4 regions of the Arthrobacter sp. SRS-W-1-2016 genome follow, and region 2 is predicted to be linked to each of the others. Evidence: riboswitches for the same ligand, from Rfam matches in the RefSeq annotation. Region 2 holds a riboswitch; each other region holds the start of a gene.

Region 1 (5,253 bases), on a different contig from region 2:
AGATCGTAATCGCGGCTTCCCGGGCCCTTCCCGATCCGGACCACCAGCGCACCGCCGAACGGCTTGCGGCCAATGACCTCGATGCTGGCGTCGAGGTCGATTTCCTCGGCTGAAAGGTAGCGCAGCAGCTCAGGGTTTTCGTCGCTGATCCGGGTGATCTTGCCGGAATGGCCGTCGTCGAGCTCGATCATTCGGTGCGCGTGCGGCAGGCTCACCGAACCGTCCGCGGCGGGGATGGGGTCACCATGGGGATCGCGTCCCGGGTTGCCCAATTTGGCGGCCATGCGATCGATGAAGGTGTCCGAGACAGCGTGCTCGAGCATCTCGGCCTCGTCATGGACTTCATCCCAGCTGTAGCCCAACTCCCTCACCAGGTAGGTTTCGATCAGGCGGTGCCGGCGGACCATGCCCAGGGCAAGATGCATTCCTTGGGGGGTCAAAGTGATGGCGCTGTACGGCTGGTGGTCCACCAGGCCTTGGTCCTTGAGCTTGCGGACCATCTCCGAGACGGAGGAATTGGCGACGCCGAGCCGCTGCGCGAGCTGTGAGGACGTGATGGGTTTGTCCTGCCACTCCGTAAAGGAGTAGATGACCTTGACGTAGTCCTCGATGGAGGAGGAGGGCGCACTGGTCTTCACGGTTCCAAGCCTATCGTGAACCGGCGGAATCAGGCTTTGCGCGCCCGCCAGCTCTGCGTGAGATAGGGCAGGGGGATGACCTCGTCCTCGGCATGGTCCAGATGTTCGAAGAGATACCACCGGAGATTGCCCATGACCTTCGCACGGGTGGCATCGTTCGCCCTGAGATAATAGCTGCGCGACTTCACGAGTTCGAGGATGTCTGCCGGAGCCAAGGGATCCTCCCAGCGCGTGACGTGGGTTTCGAGGCCGGTGAACTCGGGGCCCACCACTGGCCGGAAGCCCGGTTTGTGGACATCGCCGGCATGCATGATGCGGGACAGGCGATGGACCCAGGGCACGGAAGTGTCCAATTGGTTCCAGATCAAGCCGATGACGCCGTGGGGTCGAAGGATCCGGGCGATCTCAGTGCTCGCGGCGAGCGGATCGCACCAGTGCCAGGCTTGGGCAACGCTGACGACGTCGAATGCTGAGTCCGCCAGCCCGGTTGCCTCTGCCGTGCCCTCCAGGGCGATCACCTGTGGATACGCTTTGCGCAGTTGGGTGAGCATGTCCGTGGAGGGGTCCACTGCCGACACCGCCAGCCCCCGCTCGACGAGCAGCGAGGTGAACTTTCCGGTGCCGGCGCCGATGTCTGCCGCGTCCCGAGCCCCCTCCGGCAGCAGCCAGTCAGCTGAATCCGCCGGGTAGCCCGGCCGGACCCGCTCATAGTGTTCTCCGCCGTCCTGGAAACTCCGACCGAGTTCGAGTCGGCGTTCCTCATAAAGCTTGGGGCCGGCTGAGGTGCCTTTGGGTCGCGGGGCCACGCGGGGACTCCTTCGTAGGACAGGAAAAATACCCTACGAATCTATCGCAATCAGTCGGTGCTGCAGGGTGCGGCGCCTGCGGTCCCGGGAGTATTGGGAGCCCACTCCGGGTAGCTGCGGTGATCGTTCGCGGGCACCCAACGGCCGGCATCCACCACGTAGTCCCAGCCGAGGCCGTTGCTTTTGAGGGCCTGGATGCCCGCGATGAGCCGGGTGGCGTCTTCCAAACGCGACCCCACGCCGAAGCTGGCTCGCAGCGATCCGGAGGGAAGGCCAAGGCGCTTGAGCAGGGGGTGGGCGCAAAAGCGTCCGTCCCGCAGGCCGATGCCGTGCTCGGCCGCGAGATAGGCCGCGACGAGTCCGGCGTCGTAGCCCTGGAGCGAGAAGTTCACGACGCCGATCGTGTCCTGGGGATCCGTGTCGCTGAAGATCTGGTGCACGGTCACGCCGTCGATTTGCTTGAGGCCCTCGACCAGGTGCGAGCGGATGGCGGCCTCGTGGGCGTGCCATTCTTCGTGGTCGAGGCTGGCAATGACCTGTGTGGCCCGGGCCAGGGTGGCCGCGCCGAGCACGTTCGGAGAGCCCCCTTCGTGCCTTGCCGGCCCCGTGGCCCAGCTGACGGAATCAAGGCGTGCCTCGCGGACGGCGCCGCCTCCTGCCAGGTGCGGTGTGCCGGCGTCGAGCCAGTCGGGGCGGCCCACCAGGACGCCGGCACCGAACGGTGCATAGAGCTTGTGCCCCGAGAAGACCAGGTAGTCCACCTCCGCGGCGGCGATATCGATCCGGCGATGAGGGGCGAGTTGCGCCGCGTCCACCACGATCCGCGCCCCGAATTCGTGGGCCAAGGCTGCGAGGTCGTTGATGGGCAGGATCTCGCCGGTCACGTTCGACGCGCCGGTGACTGCCAGGAGGCTGACGCCACCCTGGGAGAGTGCCGTGCGGACAGCGGCAACAGTCTCGGACAATGTTCCGGCGGCAACGATGCTGCGATGGGGGACACCTTGCCATGGGAGCAGATTGGCGTGGTGCTCGATGTCCAGGTACAGGACTTCGCCGGTATGCCTTCCGTTCTCAACCGGCAAGCAACCCGCCAGCAGATTGAGGGAATCGGTGGTGTTGCGCGTGAAAATGACGGAATCGTCCGGCCTGCCGCCAACGAAGTCACGAACGATGTTGCGGGCGTTCTCGTAAACCGAGGTGCTGATTTGCGAGGCATAGCCGGCGCCGCGGTGGACGCTCGCATAGTACGGCAGGATTTCGTTGAGGTATGCGGAGACCACGGTCAGTGCAGGTGCGGAAGCGCCGTAGTCGAGGTTTGCGTAGCGGATCTGGCCGCCCTGGATCAAGGGTGCCTGCAGCTCCGCTCCGGTGACGGCAGCCAAAGGGCGCGATGCCGGAGTCCGGGAATCACCGTGCCGCTGCGCAGAATCATGGTGCTGCGAAAGAGCCGTGGAAGAAATTGTGGCTGTGCTCATGGGACCTCACTCAAGAGGGACCCCTGCGTGCAGGGGGTCCGCGCTTGCCGCATCCGTTCCGGACCGGCCCGGTCGTCACCCGGGGCACCCCGCCGCGATGGAGGGTTGCCGGCCAGCAAACCGGGGTTTCGCGCTGGCACTCGTGACCTGTAAAGAGAGTAGGACACCGGCAAGGCCGGTTCCAATGTGACCGCGATTGTTAAGCGGATTGTTACACCGCCCGAAAAATGTGCCTTCCGCCGAAGAAAAAGCAGCGGACGCCCCGGAAAGGGGGCGTCCGCCGTCGTTTGTTCAGTGAATGGGCGGATTAGAGGAGGTCGTCGAGTTCGGGGTTGAGCCTCTTGAGGACCTCGGAGTGCAGGATCGAGTTAGTGGCGACGGCGTTTCCGCCGAAGGGGCCGTCCGCGCCATCCAGGGACGTGAAGCGTCCGCCGGCCTCGGTCACGATCGGCACCAAGGCGGCCATGTCGTAGACCTGGAGTTCCGGTTCGGCGGCGATGTCCACGGCGCCCTCGGCCACGAGGCAGTAGGACCAGAAGTCCCCGTACGCACGGCTGCGCCAGACATCGTTCTCGAGGCCCAGGAAGTTGTCCAGCTTCCCGTGCTGCTTCCACTCGGAAAGCTCGGAGTAGGAGAGCGAGGCGTCTTCGAGCCGGGACACGTTGGAAACTTTCAACCGGGTGGCCGCGGCCAGCGACCGGCCCATGTAGGCGCCCGAGCCCTTGGCCGCCCACCACCGCTTGCCGAGCGCCGGAGCGCTCACGAGCCCCACCACTACCTCGCCCTCGTCCACGAGGGCGATCAGCGTTGCCCAGACGGGTACGCCACGCACGAAGTTCTTGGTCCCGTCGATGGGATCGATGATCCAACGCCTCGAGCCGTGGCCCGTGCTGCCGAATTCCTCCCCGAGGACGGCGTCACGGGGGCGGGAACGGGAGAGCTGCCCGCGGATTGCTTCCTCGGCGGCTTTGTCGGCATCGGTGACGGGGCTCAGATCGGGTTTGGTCTCCACCTGCAGGTCCAGGGCCTTGAACCGTTCCATTGTCAGGGAATCGACGGAGTCGGCCAGGACGTGTGCCAGCCGCAGGTCGTCGTTGTAGCTCGAATCGGGTTGGGTCATGCTTCCAAACTACCGTCTCTTCGCCGGTGAGCCGGGGAGGTAGGACGGCAGCGGCGCAGTTAGTTGACCGTACCCAGTTCCTTGGTTTCCTGTGCTTCCATGCGTGGGTCCGCGCCGAGGAGCCGGCGCAACGATGCCAAGCGGGCCGGGCCCGACTCTCCGGCGTGGCCATCGGCTACCCACGAATCCAGGCCGCATCGAACAGCGTTGGCATCGTGCTTGCAGCCCCGCTCGCACATTTCGGTCCCGGGTTCGAGATCCGGGAAGGCATGCAGGATGCGGTCCGGGTTCACGTGGGCGAGGCCGAAGGAACGGATGCCGGGCGTATCGATGATCCAGCTTCCGCCGGGGGCGTCGCTGAGCTTCAGGGCAAGGGCAGACGACGAGGTGTGCCGTCCGCGCCCCGTCACCGCGTTGACCCCGCCGGTGGCGCGCTCGGCACCGGTCAGGGCATTCACCATGGTGGATTTCCCGACGCCGGAATGGCCCAGGAGCACGGTGACCTTGCCGTCGAGGTAGTCCCGCAGCTGGCCGACGGCGTCACTGTCGAGGCGTGCGGACAGACCGTCGTCCGAACGGGCGTCGATGCCGGAGGCGCCTGCGTCGGCCGTCCGGCTGATGATGATGGGGAAACCCAGGCTCACGTAGTTGGCGAGCAGTTCCGTCGGATCCTTGACATCCGCTTTGGTGACGAGCAGCAGCGGCTCGATCCCGGCGTCGTACGCTGCCACGAGGGCGCGGTCGATGAATCCGGTACGCGGTTCCGGGTTGGCGGCCGCCACCACCACCACGAGCTGGTCGGCGTTGGCGACGACGGCGCGTTCGATCGGATCGGTGTCGTCGGCACTTCGCCGCAGGAGGGTCTTCCGCTCCTCGACCCGCACGAGGCGGGCGAGGGTGTCCGGGGCTCCTGAAACATCGCCGACGAGCGCGACGAAGTCCCCCGGAACCACGGGGGAGCGCCTCAGTTCCCGTGCGCGGGCGGCAATGACAATGCGCTCGTTGTCCGAGCTTTCATCCACGATCGCGGTGTAGCGGCCGCGGTCGACGGTGACGATGCGCCCGATCACGGCGTCGTCGTGGCTGGGGCGGTCCTTCGTGCGGGGGCGTGTGCCCTTCTTGTTGGGGCGGATCCGGACGTCGGACTCATCCCAGGAGCGTGCGTCGCGGGCCATCGTCAGTTGCTTGTCTCCGTTGAACCGGTGTCCGCGGCC
Region 2 (5,253 bases):
CCTCTGCTTCCTCGGGCGGCTTGCCGAACGCAGTGTGGCGTCGGACTAGGCGAAGCTGCCGCTCGTCGTCACCCACATCCAAGTACCAAACCTCATCGATCTGTTCCTTGCTCTCCCGCCAGCCTTCGGCGTCCAGGAGAAGGTAGTTTCCTTCGGTGATGACCAGCGGGACCTCGCGTGCCACCGGAATCGCGCTGCCGATGGATTCCTCCAGTCTTCGGTCGAACACGGGGGCGTAAACGATCGGGTCCCGGTTGGACTTGAGCCGTTTCAGCAGGTTCGCGTAGCCCCAGGGGTCGAATGTGTACGGGGCGCCCTTGCGATCCCGGGAGCCGTGGGAGGCAAGGACCTGGTTGGCCAGGTGGAAGGCATCCATGCCGACCTGGGCCGCCTGTCCATCGAGGGCTTCAGCGATGGCCCGGGCGACCGTGGACTTTCCAGCACCGGGTGCCCCGGTGATTCCCAGGATGCGCCGGGTTCCGGCGGTAGCCAGTGAGCGGGCACGCTCCACGAGCTCGTCCAGCGTGCAGCTAAGCCGCTCGGCCCCCCGGATGGGCGTCGAGATCCCATCTTCAGTGGTGTTCATCACTGTCTCCTCCGTTGGTCATTCCACGGTGGAGAAGCCTTGCTGCCACACCATTGAAGCGCTGTCTGAATCGATTCGGGTCGTCTGAAACGGGAACTCGGATCTACCCTCGAGGGGCCCGTTGTGACCTGCCTTACAGCAATATAGAAGCCCCGTGTCATCGATGTCAATGAATTTGCGAAAATCTATGTCATCGATGTCATTTGTTGCTTGAAGTTCCATGGCAGATCGGGCAGGATGGTGTGTGCGGGTCATTGTCACCGATGACATCTTCAGATGCGTTGGTGACAGTTCCCCGCCCACGGACGGTCGAGCCAGAAGACTGTTCCCAGCGGACGGTGAAGGAGCCGAAGAGTGACTACCATGCAGGATGTGGCCACGCGCGCCGGAGTGAGCGCCAAGACGGTTTCCAGGGTTTTCAATGACGACCCGCACGTCACCGAAGAGACCCGGGAACGTGTGCAGTCGGCCATGCGTGAACTCAAGTACGTGCCGAACATGCTGGCGCGCACCTTCCGTGAGGGAAAGTCGGCAGTCATCGGCATCGCGGTGCCTGACGTCGCCGACCCTTTCTTCGCCGCCGTTACGAAGGAAATCGAACTGGCCGCGCGTGAACGCGACATGGCGATCGTCGTCACGAGCCTGGGGGACAACCCGTCCCTGGAACAGAGCATCATCGAGACGACGGTCCGCCGCCAGATCGGCGGCCTCATCATCGCCCCGATCGCCGGCGACCAGTCCTACCTCGCGCGCTGGCAGGACAGCTTCCCCATCGTGTTCATCGACCGCGCGCCCAACAAGCTCGCTGCTGACTATTTCGTCGAAGACGACTTCGGCGGTGCATTCGAAGCCACGCAGCACCTCATCGCGCACGGACACCGCCGCATCGCCATCGTCGGGGATTCCACGGAAGTGCCCACGACACGGCTGCGCCTGGAAGGGTACCTCGCCGCCCTTGAAGAAGCCGGCTTGGCACGGAGCGAGGAACTGGTTGCTCTCGGTTCGCGGGACGCGGACGCCGCCGCCCAGGTCTGCAAGACCCTGCTGGCGTTGCCGGATGCGCCGACCGCCATCTTCTCCTCCAACGCCCGGTTCTCCACCGGCGTCTTTCCGGCCCTTCAGGCGCTGAACAGAACGGACATTGCGCTCATCAGCTTCGGCGACTTCCCCATGGCGGACGTTCTCACTCCCTCGGTGTCTGTCATTGACCAGGACCCGCGGCATATCGGACGGGTCGCGGCCGAGCGCATACTTGCCCGGATTGATTCCCCCGGGAGGAAGTTCCGACGAAAGAACGTCCTTCCCGTCGCCCTGATCGAACGCCAATCGTGCCGGTCGGTCCCGGCCATGCCCGTGCCCGGGGCCCGACCGTAAGGTTCCAGCAGCGGGGTTACGTCTTGGCTCACTGTTTCCCGGTGTAGTCCTTTTCCTAGATAGATCCAGCAGATCGGCACGAAGGGTCAAGCCTGCACATGGGTCCCAGCCCTCTGAAAAAGGCCAGTCACGAGGAACTCCACGGTCTGATTGAGCTCGCAAAAGGTGCGCTGGTTCCCGATGGGTTTGGATTCCTCGATCGCTTCGGGAGCGTGGACATCAGCCGCTCTCCAGCGTGCTTCGTGACTGCGCGGATGATCTATTGCTTCAGTATCGCCGCCTTGCTGGAGGTGCCTGATGTAATCCCCTATGCGGCGCACGGCGTAGCGTGCCTACCGGACCAGTTCTGAGATGCACCCTTCGGAGGCTATTTGAGTTCTCTTGACGGAACGCCTTCCTCGCAACGGAAACGCGCTTACGATACATGCTTCGTCGCGCTGGCGGCTTCCGCTGCGGCCACCGCGGGCATCCCCGGCGCCGACGAGTTGACGGCGAAGGCCTCCGAGGTGCTGATGAGCAGATTCTGGTCGAATGACGCCGGTGCCCTCTTCGAATCCTGGGATCGAGAGTTTGCCGAACCCGAACCGTATTGGGGCGCCAACGCCAATATGCACGGGCTAGAGTCGATCCTCGCACTCTATGGCCACACACGAAACCCGGGCTGGAGGGATCGTGCCCTGCGGATCGCGGAGACTTTCATCAATGTGCGCGCCCGTTCAGCGAAGTGGTGGTTTAACGAACACTACGGCCAGGACTGGATGCCGCTGCCCGACTTCAATCTCGATAATCCCGGCGATGAATCCACCCCTACGGAATGACAATCGGCCACCTGTTCGAAGGGAGCCGCCTCTTCGAGCTTGAGTCAACATTTGAACTGCCACCGCCGTGGCTAAAGGAAGCCGCTGCCGGCCTCTACGAGACGGCCGTGAAATATGGATGGACCGCGGACACTGCGGAGGGCTTCGTGTACACCGTAGCTTGGGATGGCAGACCCGGCATTCGAGACCGACCCCACTGGGTGACCGCGGAAGCGATTTCCGCCGCCGCGACGTGGGCTAGCCCCACAGGCAACCCGCGATACGCGAACCTGCTTCAACCATGGACCACATACGTACAAAACCATTTTGTCGACACCGAGCACGGCAGTTGGCACCATCTGCTCGCCACGGATAATCGTCCGAGCTGCGCTATGTGGTCCGGAAAACCAGATATCTACCACATGTTCCAATCCACCCTCCTGTCTGATCTGCCCGTTGGTGAGAGCACGGCCCGCGCGATCGTGACCTTGGCGGCTAGAACGCGCTCAGGATGAAGTGCTTCTGCACGCCCGCACGGTGCCCGGTTGCCGCAACCGTGAGCGTAAGTTTCCGTGTGGCCGGGAACCAGCGGGCGGGCTGGACCGCTTTTGAGAGTGCTTCGGTGATGAGCCGCGGCTCATGATGCCAATAGCGTTCCAGGTCTCCGTCCACCACGAACGTGATGGAGCCTTGGGAGAGGTCGACGCCGGGAATCACCCGGACGAACTCGTCCACCCGACGGGGGCGGGGCAAAAAGAGGGCGCTGGACTGGATAGTGCGGTCGGCTGTGGCGGTGGCGCCGTTTTCGAAAGGCATGGCCTTCTCCTATGGAGTTGCTCTTGCCCGTTCGGTTGTCTCTGGTCCGAGCCGGGCCGCTTCTTCATCCGAACCACCCGTGAACATGGGGTTGGCGTGTGGCAAGTCGGAGCTTGGCGCCACATCTCTTGAAGCTGTTCCTACTGTACATGCGACGGCGGCGCCGCACCTCTCGAAGGAGAAGGTGCGGCGCCGCCGTCGTACGTGGTTTTGTGAAACCTAGTGGATGGCCACCGGGTGGGCCTCCAGTGGGAGTTCCTCCGCGGCCGTTCCGGCAACGCGGCGTTCCCAAGCTTCGCGGACGGCCGGCTCGGTGGGCGGCGTGAGGAGGGAGACCACGAAATAGACGGCGAACGAGGCGCCGAGGCCCCAGTAGATGGGATCGTTGGCGTAGACGCCGTCTTCGCTGGGGATGATTCCCGTGGCGTAGGCGATCAGCAAGGCAAGGGTCAGTACAGACCCGACTGCCATGGACCAGGCTGCGGCAATACCCGTGCCGCGCTTCCAGACCAAGCCGCCCAGGATGGCAACCAGCAGGCCACCTACCAGGATGTCGTAGGCGATGGTCAGGGCCACCACGACGTCTTGCGCCGCCATCGAGATCAACACTGCAACGATCCCCAGGCCAAGGACCCAGTAGCGGTTGGCCTTGACGTCATGCTCGGGATTTTCGGTGTCGTTGGTGTTGATCGTCTTGCCGAACCAGCTGGCCACGAACGGGACCACGTCGGCGCGGGCAACGGTGGCCGCGGCGATGAGGGCTCCGGACGCGGTGGACATCATGGCGGCGACTGCTGCGGCCATGACAAGGCCGCCGATGCCGATCGGCAGGATGTGCGTGGCTACCTCGGCGTAGACGACGTCCTTGCCAAGGGCCTTGACGTCGATGTTCGGCAGGGCCACCCGGGCAGCCAGGCCGATCAGGGCGCCGGCCACGCCGTACAGGACGCAGTAGATGCCGGCGGTGGCGCCGCCCCATCGGGCCACCTTGGGGGTCTTCGCGGTGAACACGCGCTGCCAGATGTCCTGGCCGATCAGCAGGCCAAGGGTGTAGACCACGAAGTACGTGATGATGGTCTGCGCCCCGATGCCGTCCAACTGGAAGAAGCTGGCGTCAACACGGGCACGGATGCCGTCGAAACCGCCTGCCGCGTTGAGGACGAACGGGAGCATGAGGAAGAAGATGCCCACGGTCTTGATGATGAACTGCACCTGGTCGGCGAGGGTGATGGACCACATGCCGCCGATGGTGGAGTAGACCAGGACGATGGCGCCGCCGACGGCGATGGCGAGCCAGCGCTCCCAGCCGAAGAGGACAACGAAGATGGTGGCGTAGGCGCCCGTGGACGTGGCGCACAGCATGAGGGTGTAGGCCAGCATGACGATGCCGGAGGTCTGCGTGGCACGCTGGCCGTAACGCAGGCTCAGCATCTGGGAGACCGTGTAGATCTTCAACCGCTGGATGGTGCCGGCGAACAGCAGGCTCAGGAGGAGGACGCCCGAACCGATCGCGACCACCAACCACATGCCGGAGACGCCGAACTTGTAGCCGAGGCCGACGCCGCCAACCGTCGATGCGCCACCGAGGACGACGGCGGCCATGGTGCCGGTGTAGAGCATCGGACCGAGTCGGCGCCCTGCCACCAGGAAGTCGCTGTTGTTCTTGGTGCGCGACTTGCC
Region 3 (5,253 bases), on a different contig from region 2:
CATGACGGCCCCGAACCCGGACCCACCCTTGACGAGGTCGACGGCCCCGATACCGGCCTAAGCCACGAACTCAAGCTTGAGCAGATCGAAACCCAGACCCGGCCATGCCGTAGCTATGCCGAGCTCTTACACCAGATCCGCAGGGGCAGGGGCCTCGCGAGTCACGCCGCACGGCGCCACGGCGCGCGGATCGCCGCGTTGGCCACGTCGCCCGTGGACGCCGCGTTGCACACCACTCCGGATCCCCGGTATGCCATCATGCTCGAACGCTTCGGCATCACCGCACACGAACAGCTCACGTGCGGATTCCACGTCCACACCTCGATCGAGTCCCCCGAGGAAGGCGTGATGGTCCTGGACCGCATCCGGGACAAGCTCGCCGTCTTCACCGCGATGAGCGCCAACTCTCCCTACTGGCGGGGGCTGGCCACGGGCTTTGAAAGCTATCGGACGCAAGCATGGAACCGCTGGCCTTCGTCGGGGCCGTCGGCCATCTTCGGATCCCTCGCCTCCTACCGGCGGGTTGTCCGGAGGCTCATCGAAACGGGAGTGTTGCTGGACGAGGGGATGGTTTACTTCGACGCCAGGCTCTCCCGGCACGTTCCCACGGTGGAGGTCCGGGTGGCCGATGTCTGCCTCCGGGCCGAGGATGCGGCGCTCATCGCCGTCCTTGTCAGGGCCCTGGTTGAGACGTCTGTTCGTGAATACCATGCCGGAATAGAGCCCGCGGCCGTGCCCACGGCGCTTCTGCGGATGGCGTCCTGGCAGGCAAGCAACTTCGGCCTGCGCACCGAGCTGCTGGACTTCGGGACCTTCCGCCCGGAGCCCGCCGCGGACGTTGTCTGGTCCTTGGTGGAGTATCTGGAACCTGTGCTCGCCGAACAGGGCGAATTCGACTTGGTCCAGACCGGCGTGGCAGCCATCCTGGGCCGTGGCAATGGCGCTATCGAACAGCGTGGTGTTGCCGAGCGCTGGAGCGGCATCAACGGGGGCGCGCCCGACGCCGCCGGGCTGGCCGCCGTCGTCGAGCACGCTGTTCAGATCACGATGCGCTCAGAGCGGGACGAGAGCGACACCAAGCCGCAACCCGTCCTCACCTGGGTGCGCCAAGACTGGCGCGAAGCGCCGGGCTAACCCGCTGCCAGGCTAGACCTGCTTGAGGGCCCGCTCGAGGTCCCCGATGAGGTCGTCCACATCCTCCAACCCCACCGAAAGCCGCACGACGCCGTCGCTCAGGCCAATGGCTGCGCGGCCTTCCGGACCCATGGCGCGATGCGTGGTGGTGGCGGGGTGCGTGATGAGGGACTTGGAGTCGCCCAGGTTGTTCGAGATGTCGATGACGGCGAGCCCGTCCAGCAGCGCGAAGGCGGCCTCCTTCGCTGATCGCCCCGCGGAGGGGAGCAGCTCGAAAGTGAGCACGGTTCCGCCGGCCTTCATTTGCTTCGCGGCGAGCTCGTGCTGCGGGTGGGACTTCAGAAGCGGGTACTTGACCCAGCTGATGGCCGGTTGTGCCTCAAGCCATTCGGCGATCCGCAACGCAGATGCCGAGGAGTGGTTGACGCGCAGGGCCATCGTCTCCAGGCCTTTGGTCAGGACCCAGGCGTTGAACGCGGAAAGGGACGGCCCGGTGTGCCGCATGAGTTGCTTGACCGGCCCGTCGATGAACTCCTTGGTGCCCAGGATCGCGCCGCCCAGGACCCGTCCTTGGCCGTCGATGTGCTTGGTGCCGGAATAGACAATCACGTCTGCGCCGAGATCGCCGCAGCGCTGCAGCAAAGGGGTGGCGAAGACGTTGTCGACGACGACCGTGGCGCCCGCCGCATGGGCAAGCTCGCTCACCGCGGCAATGTCCACGATTTCCTGCATGGGGTTCGACGGCGACTCGAAGAACACCGCCGTTGTCGGCTCGGACAACGCAGCACGCCATTGGTCGAGGTCAGGCCCGTCGACGAAGACGGTCTCGACCCCCCAGCGCGGCAGGATCTCGTTGAGGATCACGAAGCAGGAACCGAAGAGCGAGCGGGCGGCAACCACGCGGTCACCGGCCGCCAGCAACGCACCGAGGGCGGTGAAGACAGCGGACATGCCCGACGCCGTCGCGAAGCACGCTTCGGTGCCCTCAAGCAGGCGGAGTCGCTCCTGGAAGGTGGCGACCGAAGGGTTGCCGTAACGGGAGTAGACGAAGCGTTCGTCCTCGCCCGTGAAGGCGCGCTCGGCAGCCGCGGCGGACTCGTAGACGAAACCGGAGTTCAGGAAGACGGCTTCGGACGTTTCCTGGAAGTTGGTACGGTCAAGACCGCCGCGGACTGCCTGGGTATCAGGGCTCCAGCTGGCGGCGTCAGGATTGAAAGTCACTTAGATATTCCCCAGGTTCGTCGGAAGTCCACGGTTTTTCCAGCCATTCACGGTTCGCTCGCCGTAGCGGTCAGGTTCGCCCTCAAAGCCCTCGAGGACGTTGTAGGCGGTGTATCCGGCCTGGGTTGCGGCGATCGCGGCCGCGATGGAGCGCTGGCCGGAGCGGCAGAGGAAGACCAGTTCCGTACCGTCCGCCTCGGGAGCCTGTTGCGTCAGCTGTTCGATGAAACGGGTGTTGGGGATGCCGCCGGCGAGGTTCCACTGGATGAACAAGGGATCGTTTTCGGTGGCTTTGGTGTCCGGGATCCCGATGTGTGCCCACTCGCCTTCGGTGCGGACGTCCACCAAGATGGCGCCCTGCTCGAGCTTGGCCCAGGCGTCGTGCGGGCTGAGGTCGCCTGCGTAGCTCATGCGTGGCCCTCGCCGTCGAACTCTTCATCAAGCTGATCCACCGCATTGGCGACGGCGGCATCCGCGCTCGCGATCGCCGCGGGCAGGACGATGGCTTGTGCCACAATCACGTCCTTGCCGTTGAAAGTCGCGGCCGGGCTGCCGTGCAACACGTATCCCTCCGCAAGGGCGGTGGAGATCCGCTCGCAGAATTCCTTGGTGTCAGGGCCCGTGATGAGACGGTAGGAGAGTTTTTCCTCGGTTGGTTCAGGCATTGGTGCTCCTCAGTCACGCTTGCAGTTCGAAAGTGTCGATACGCCGAGTAGTCACCTGAGGCACCCCGCCGGAGAGAGGGTTGCCGACCAGCAAGTCAGGGCTTCGCGCTGGTGCTCATTACTCAAGAAGAAAATAACACCCACGACGGCGGCCCGCATCACCGGCCGTCGTCATGTTCCGTAACCGGGAGGCGGCCGGTGGGGAGCCGGTGGGTGGGGCCACGCTGGTGCGGACCCTAGGCCTCGGTTTCATTCGGTAACGGTTCCAGGCTTGCCTGGACCCGGGGTGAAACGGCATCAAAGCGCGATGCTACTCCTGTGGGGGAGTGATGAAACGTGGAACCTTGATGCTTCCGGATTTCCAGCAACTCGTGCACGGATATCCCGGTGGCCGTGGCGAGTGCGTGCAGCGAGAGGCTGTTGTGATGAGCCAGGGCAAAAACCACGCCAGACAGCGCTTCGAAACCTTCTGTCTCGTAGATTTCCTTTATCAAGTTGGACATGCCGTTCGCATCATCGATTGATCCCGCTGACGCACCGGTTGCCATGGCCGTCAGCGACCATGCAGCAGAGTCGGGGCTGATGTAGATGCTCATGTCGATACCCTACGGACTCAGGCCCACTTGGGGAATGGGCGATACGTTTGTCTTTATGGCAGCACTCACCGACCTTGACCGCCAGCTCCTCTCCGCCCTCAGGGAGGACGGCAGGGCATCTGTCGCGAGCCTCGCGCGCCAACTGGGCGTCGCCAGGGCCACTGTGAACAGCCGGCTCGAGCGCCTGGTTTCCTCCGGAACCATCGTTGGTTTCACCGCGAGGGTGCGTGACGAAGTCGATCCACTTGCGATCCGGGCTATTGCGCTCATTGCCGTGGAAGGAAGGTCGGCCGACAGGGTCATTCGCCAGCTGAGGGGGCTCCCCGAGATTTGGGCACTGCACACCACGAATGGCGGCTGGGACCTCGTGGCTGAGCTGCGCACGGAGAGCCTCAGCGACTTTGACCAAGTGCTGGGCAGGATCCGCGGGATCGAGGGGATCGTCAATAGCGAGACAAGCCTGCTGCTCAGCTCGGTCCTGCGGTAGCCGCTTGCTTGGCGGCGACAAACCTCATGAGCATTATGTTCGAAACGACTCGTCATTTTGTGCATGTTTTCAATGAAAAGTACATACTTTGGCAATTGCGGATGCATATCGCCGCTCCGTAGCCTCGTAGCAACAATGCTTATGAGGGAAAGGAGCGCACATGACGCGCTTTGTCGATGTCCGCAATATGGTCCGCTGGACGGCCGGGCGAGGCCCGGAAACCATCATTTCGGAGATGATTCAGTACTTGGAAGACGACTTCCGGCGATGGGAATCTTTTGACAAGACCCCGCGGGTGGCGAGTCACACCCCGTTTGGCGTCATCGAGCTGATGCCCACCAGTGACCAGGAAACATACGGCTTCAAGTACGTCAATGGACACCCCTCGAATCCAGCGCGCGGCTTCCAGACTGTGACAGCCTTCGGTGTCCTGTCCGATGTCCATAACGGCTACCCGACGTTCCTCGCGGAGATGACAGTGCTGACAGCGCTGCGGACGGCGGCCACGTCCGGCATGGTCGCTAAGAAACTTGCGCGCCCCGATGCACGGGTCATGGCGATGATCGGAACCGGAACCCAGTCGGAGTTCCAAGCGCTGGCCTTCCGGGCAGCCTTGGGCATCAACACTGTCAGGATCTGGGACACTGATCCGGCTGCGATGGAGAAGTTCGCCAGGAACATGGCTCCCCTCGGCTTCGACATCACCATCGCGGGCTCGGCGGCCCACGCAGTGGAAGACGCCGACGTCATCACCACGTGCACCGCGGACAAGGCCAACGCCACCATCCTGACTGCAGACCAGGTTTCTCCGGGCGTTCACATCAACGCGATCGGCGGCGATTGCCCAGGAAAGACCGAACTCGACGCTGCCATCCTGGACCTCGGCGACGTCTTTGTGGAATACGATCCCCAGACGCGGATTGAAGGCGAGATCCAGCAAATGTCCGCCGATTTTCCCGTCACCGAGTTCTGGCAAGTCCTTGGCGGTCATGCGCCGGGCCGGACCTCCAGGCACCAGATCACGGTATTCGATTCCGTGGGCTTCGCGATCGAGGACTTTTCCGCCTTGCGGTATCTCCGCGACGCCGTCGAGGGTTCGGAATTCTTCGAGGAGATCGACCTCGTCGCGAACCCCGACGACCCCAAGGAC
Region 4 (5,253 bases), on a different contig from region 2:
GTGGGACGAAGACCGCCTCCATTTCTCGCCGCTCGGCCATCACACCATCGCCGCGATGGTCCTCGACTCACTGAATGTGCCGCACAACCTTGAGCCGCTCCACCCCAAGCCGCTCCCCCAGCGCAGTTGGCGCCAAGCCCGGTCTGGCGACCTGGTCTGGGCCCGCGAATACTTTGTCCCGTGGGTCGTCCGCCGGATCAGGCACCGCTCCTCCGGTGACGGGATCCTGCCGAAACGCCCGACGCCGGGACCCGTCTTCGGCCCTGCCGACACCTTCCTGCCCGGGAGCTGAACGAACCGCGAGGTTAGTCACAGGGAGCAGGGCTAAGCTGGTGAAAGACAGGGAGGCTTCCGCCGTGAACAATTTGATCTTCTGGATCATCGTCTGCTCTTGGCTGATTCCCATGGGGATCCGCATGTACAACCGATCGCGCCAGCGCAGGTTCCAGGACTTCCCGCCGCAGAATTACCCCGGGCAGCCCTATCCTCCGCAGCACAACCCCGTCGGATACCCGGAGCAGCCCCCGGTGGTCATCCCGGCTGAGCCGCAACCCCCGATGGCGACGCCCGCGCGGCAGGCCGTTCCGCCGTCGTCGGCTACTCCGCAAGCGAGCGGCGCTCCCCAGCCGAACAGCGCGCCCCAAGGCTACCGGGCACGGAAACTGGCCGAGCTGGACCAGGAGTACAGCGACGGGAAAATCGCCATGGAGGACTACATGAAGCTCCGCCAGGAGATCATGAACGGCTGATTCAGCCGAAAAGGCGCGCTAGCCGAAGAATGCCTCGCGCAGTTGGGGGCCGAGCTGGCCGATCTCGGTGAGGAAACCGTCGTGCCCGATCGGCGCCTCGATGACGTGAACCGGGACCTCTCCGGGCAAGGCCTTGGCAAGCTCGCGGGATTGCTCCGGGAAATAGAGCCGGTCCGAGTCCACCGAGGCCACGAAGAACGTCGCCGTGGCCACGGACAACGCATCCTCCAACGAGCCCCGGCCGCGCGTGATGTCGTGGCTCATGAGCGCTTCGGTAATGGCGATGTAGCTATTGGCGTCGAAGCGCTGGACCAGCTTGCTCCCCTGGTGGTCCAGGTAGCTCTCTACCTGGTAGCGGCCCCGGTCCCCCAACGCGGCAGCCTGGAGGGGTGCCTCGCCGCCCTGGGCGTTCCGGCCGAAGCGGAAGTCCAGCTCGTCCGCCGAGCGATAGGTGATGTGGGCAATCCGCCGGGCAAGGGCCAGACCCGCTTCGGGGGCGGTCTGGCCGTAGTAGTCTCCGCCGTTGAAGTCGGCGTCCTGCCGGATGGCGAGCGTCTGGGCCTGTGCGAACGCGATCTGCTCGGCAGTGCTGTACGCCCCGATGGAGATCACGGCGCATCGCTTGACGCGGTCCGGATAGCCGACGGCCCATTCCAGTGCACGGGCACCGCCCATGGACCCGCCCACGACGGTGTGCCAGCTGTGGATCCCCAAGGCGTCGGCCAGCCTGGCCTCGGCCACCGTGCTGTCCCGCAGGGTCACGAGCGGGAAGCGGGAGCCCCACGGCTTGCCGTCAGGAGCGCTCGACGACGGCCCCGTGCTGCCGTAGCAGCCCCCCACAATGTTGACGGAGACCACGAAGTAGCGGTCCGTGTCGATCGTGGCGCCGGGACCCACAAGCTGCTCCCACCAGCCGTCTTCGTCGCTCTCGCCACGGGCCACATGGGTGCTGCCGGTCAATGCATGTTCCACGAGGACAGCGTTGGTAGCGTCTGCGTTGAGCCGCCCCCACGTCTCGTACGCAAGGACGACGTCCGGGAGGTAACCTCCGGCCTCCAGCTCGAGTCCGCCCACGGAAACATACTTGAGGGTTCCGTCCTGGGTACCGGAAAGGGGTATGGCTGTTGCAGCAATTGTCATTCGTTGACACCTCACATCGCGCTTGCCCGCCGCCAACACAGCGAAGGGCCAGGTCTTCACCCGGGGCACCCCACCGCGAATGGAGGGTTGCCGGCCAGCAAGCCGGGGCTGTCACTGGCACTCATGACCTATAGGAAGAGTCTAGGAAAACCGGACCCCTTCTGACGAAGATTATGACATCTTTGTGACACTTGGCCGCGTTTTGTTCATGAAGGGGTGGTTGCGAAGGCTGGCCGGCGAAGATTCATCTTGCGTCGCCGGCCAGCCTCGTACGCCCCTCCGGGCCCGTGCTAGGCGCTCTTGGCTGCCCGGAATCCCGACTCGAGGTCCGCGAGGATGTCGTCGATGTGCTCGATTCCGACGGACAGCCGCACCAGGCCAGGGGTCACTCCCGCAACGGCCTGCTGTTCCGGCGTCAGCTGGCTGTGCGTCGTCGACGCCGGGTGGATGACCAAGGAGCGGACGTCGCCGATGTTGGCCACGTGCGAATGCAGTTCCAGGGCGTCCACGAAGCGCTTGCCGGCCTCGACCCCGCCGTTGATGGTGAAGGACACCACGGCGCCGGTGCCCCTGGGGCCGTACTTCCGGCCCCGTTCGAACCACGGGCTGGAAGGCAGCCCCGCGTACGCGACCGATTCGACGTCGTCGCGCCCTTCGAGCCATTGCGCCACCTTGGTGGCGTTGTCCACGTGGCGTTCCACCCGCAGGCTGAGGGTTTCGATTCCCTGGGAGATCAGGAAAGCGTTGAACGGGGAAACTGCCGATCCGAGGTCGCGCAGGAGCTGGACCCGGGCTTTGAGGATGTAGGAGAGGTTCGCGCCGAGGGCCCCGTCCTTGCCGAGGTCGCGGGCATAGACCAGGCCGTTGTAGCTGGGGTCCGGGGTGTTGAAGCCGGGGAACCGCTCAGGGTCCTTGCCGAAATCGAAGTTGCCGGAGTCCACGATGACACCGGCAATGGCGGAGCCGTGCCCTCCCAGGTACTTGGTGGCCGAATGCACCACGATGTCCGCGCCCCACTCGATGGGCCGGATCAGGTAGGGCGTGGCGAGGGTGTTGTCCACGACGAGCGGGACTCCCGCCTCGTGCGCGGTGCGGGAGACCCCTTCGATGTCCAAGACGTCCTGGCGGGGGTTGGAGACGACTTCGGCGAAGAACAGCTTGGTGTTTGGCTGCACCGCGTCCCGCCAGTGGTCCAGGTTGTCCGGGTCCTCGACGAAGGTCACAGAGATGCCGAATTTCTTCAGCGTGTGGGCCAGCAGGTTGTAGGTGCCGCCGTAGAGGCTCGGGCTGGCGACCACGTGGTCACCGGCCTCGGCCACGTTGAGGATGGCGAAGGTTTCCGCGGCCTGGCCGGAGCTCAGCAGGAGGGCCGCCAAGCCACCCTCCAGGCTCGCTATGCGCTGCTCCACCGCATCCTGCGTGGGGTTGCCGATCCGGGTGTAGATGGGCGCCAGTTCGGCCAGTGCAAAGCGGTTGGCCGCGCTTTCCGCGCTGGGAAAGACGAACGAGGTGGTCTGGTAGATGGGGAGGGCACGGGCGCCGGTGGCGGCGTCCGGCTCCTGGCCGGCGTGGATTTGGCGCGTTTCGAATGACCATCCTTGGGACATGCGGACTCCTGGTTGTCTGGGCTCTTGCCGTGCGTCAGCCTGCCGGGCTGAAGGGTTCAGCATGCCGGCGATCGGTTGCCGCCAGTCTAGGGACGGCATTGCAGGCTCCGGAAGCTTTGTGACGAACGCGGAAGTTTTCTGTCCCGGTGCGTCCTGAAGTGACCCTGAGCGGCCTTTTCGATACATCCCACCTTGGTTAGGCTTGACTTAGCTGAGAGCTCCATCACAAAGTGCCAAGATGAAGCCATGCGCATGGATCACGTCTCTTACGCTTGTGAACGAGATGGCCTGTTGGCCACCACCGAGCGGATTTCCGCAGCATTGGGAGTGGACGCAGTCCGGGGCGGAGTGCATCCGCGCTTTGGTACCCGGAACATGATCATTCCCCTTGCTGACCACAAATACCTGGAAGTTGTCGAGGTCCTGGACCACCCGGCCTCCGACAAGGCACCTTTTGGACAAGCTGTCCGTGCACGCTCCGCCGCAGGAGGTGGGTGGATGGGCTGGTGCGTCGCTGTGGACGACCTGAGCCCGTTCGAGCAGCGGCTCGGACGCGCCGCCGTCCCGGGCAACCGCAAGTTCCCGGATGGCCGGGAACTCGTCTGGTCGCAGATCGGCATCCTGGGACTCATCGCCGATCCCCAGGTTCCCTACCTGCTCCGCTGGGAGGGTGACCCCGCACTTCACCCGTCCCTCGTGTACCCAAGCGATGTCAAGATGTCCAGCCTCACCATTGCCGGCTCCGCGGAGCGCGTCACCGAGTGGCTTGGTGAACCTGTGGAGAAGCCCCTCGAGGACGTCGCAGTCCAATGGATGGCTCCGCACGGGACGCCGGGAATCATGTCAGTAACGTTCGAAACCGCCAACGGAGCCGTCACGATCTGACGGATCAACGGGCAAGGAAGCCCGGAAAAGCTTCGGCCGCCATATGCGGGTGCCAATGACGTCACCCAGCAATGGCGGCCGAAACCTTTTAACGCGCGCTAGCCCAGGCCGATGGCCTTGCCGAAGACGCTGAAGCCGACGAACGCCACGATGTCCAGAAGCGCGTGGGCCACCACGAGCGGCATGACACGTTTGGTCTTGGTGTAGATCCATCCGAACACGAGGCCCATGACGGCGTTGCCGATGAACGGGCCGAAGCCTTGGTACAGGTGGTAGCTGCCGCGAAGGAGCGCGCTGAGCACGATCGCCAACGGAGTGCTCCATCCGAACTTCCCGAACCGGTCCAGGAGATAGCCCACCACGATCACTTCTTCGACGATGGCGTGCCGCACGGCGGAGAGGACCAGCACCGGCACGGTCCACCAGTAGGAGTCCAGGCCGCTGGGGATGATCGCCGTCGTGATCCCGAGTGCGCGGCCAACAGCATAGAGGCCCAGCGACGGGATTCCGATGAGTGCGAACAGGCCAAGTCCTTGCAGCGCGTCGCGGCCCGGGCGGGCGAAGTTGAAGCCCAGCCGGGTGAACCCCGAGGGACTCTCGGCGGTTTGGCGGTGCAAGGACAGGAAGTAGAACACCAACACCACCGGGACCAGCGCGAACGCGATGTCCAGCAACTGGTAGGTGAGATCGAAGTATTCGCGCGTGCTCTGCGAACGGTTGAGGGTAGACGTCGCATGGGCCAAAGGTCCCTGGGTCATCTTGTCCAACAGCTGCACTACGGAGTACACCGCCGATTGGCCCAGGGACAGTCCAAGGACAATCAGCACTTCGGCGCGCAAACGGCGCGTTGAGGCTAGGAGCATGCTCCTATC

Evidence for each region. Region 2 has a riboswitch for S-adenosylmethionine ahead of BMF89_RS06010 (hypothetical protein). Riboswitches for the same ligand answer to the same signal wherever they lie in the genome.
Region 1: linked by a shared signal. The riboswitch ahead of BMF89_RS18045 (aminotransferase class V-fold PLP-dependent enzyme) and the one ahead of BMF89_RS06010 (hypothetical protein) in region 2 are both predicted to bind S-adenosylmethionine.
Region 3: linked by a shared signal. The riboswitch ahead of BMF89_RS12250 (DUF1737 domain-containing protein) and the one ahead of BMF89_RS06010 (hypothetical protein) in region 2 are both predicted to bind S-adenosylmethionine.
Region 4: linked by a shared signal. The riboswitch ahead of BMF89_RS04100 (homoserine O-acetyltransferase) and the one ahead of BMF89_RS06010 (hypothetical protein) in region 2 are both predicted to bind S-adenosylmethionine.

The regions. Positions count from the first base shown of each region.
Region 1 covers NZ_MTPV01000067.1:179,470-184,722, forward strand. The annotation lists gene BMF89_RS18035 (metal-dependent transcriptional regulator) at 1-638, opposite strand, end outside; gene BMF89_RS18040 (class I SAM-dependent methyltransferase) at 668-1,444, opposite strand; gene BMF89_RS18045 (aminotransferase class V-fold PLP-dependent enzyme) at 1,495-2,919, opposite strand; SAM riboswitch class IV at 2,955-3,067, opposite strand; gene hisN (histidinol-phosphatase) at 3,227-4,039, opposite strand; gene rsgA (ribosome small subunit-dependent GTPase A) at 4,099-5,214, opposite strand; gene aroA (3-phosphoshikimate 1-carboxyvinyltransferase) at 5,217-5,253, opposite strand, start outside.
Region 2 covers NZ_MTPV01000024.1:3,033-8,285, reverse strand. The annotation lists gene BMF89_RS06040 (nucleoside/nucleotide kinase family protein) at 1-586, opposite strand, end outside; gene BMF89_RS06030 (LacI family DNA-binding transcriptional regulator) at 950-1,960, shown strand; partial or broken gene BMF89_RS22375 (AGE family epimerase/isomerase) at 2,059-2,778, shown strand; gene BMF89_RS22750 (AGE family epimerase/isomerase) at 2,775-3,272, shown strand; gene BMF89_RS06010 (hypothetical protein) at 3,253-3,573, opposite strand; SAM riboswitch class IV at 3,588-3,707, opposite strand; gene BMF89_RS06005 (sodium:solute symporter) at 3,793-5,253, opposite strand, start outside.
Region 3 covers NZ_MTPV01000049.1:60,098-65,350, forward strand. The annotation lists gene BMF89_RS12235 (glutamate--cysteine ligase) at 1-1,134, shown strand, start outside; gene BMF89_RS12240 (O-succinylhomoserine sulfhydrylase) at 1,147-2,355, opposite strand; gene BMF89_RS12245 (rhodanese-like domain-containing protein) at 2,356-2,766, opposite strand; gene BMF89_RS12250 (DUF1737 domain-containing protein) at 2,763-3,020, opposite strand; SAM riboswitch class IV at 3,031-3,143, opposite strand; gene BMF89_RS12255 (hypothetical protein) at 3,257-3,616, opposite strand; gene BMF89_RS12260 (Lrp/AsnC family transcriptional regulator) at 3,672-4,103, shown strand; gene BMF89_RS12265 (ornithine cyclodeaminase) at 4,264-5,253, shown strand, end outside.
Region 4 covers NZ_MTPV01000015.1:49,819-55,071, forward strand. The annotation lists gene BMF89_RS04090 (SGNH/GDSL hydrolase family protein) at 1-292, shown strand, start outside; gene BMF89_RS04095 (hypothetical protein) at 357-749, shown strand; gene BMF89_RS04100 (homoserine O-acetyltransferase) at 768-1,889, opposite strand; SAM riboswitch class IV at 1,903-2,018, opposite strand; gene BMF89_RS04105 (bifunctional o-acetylhomoserine/o-acetylserine sulfhydrylase) at 2,180-3,496, opposite strand; gene BMF89_RS04110 (VOC family protein) at 3,743-4,381, shown strand; gene BMF89_RS04115 (type II CAAX endopeptidase family protein) at 4,480-5,244, opposite strand.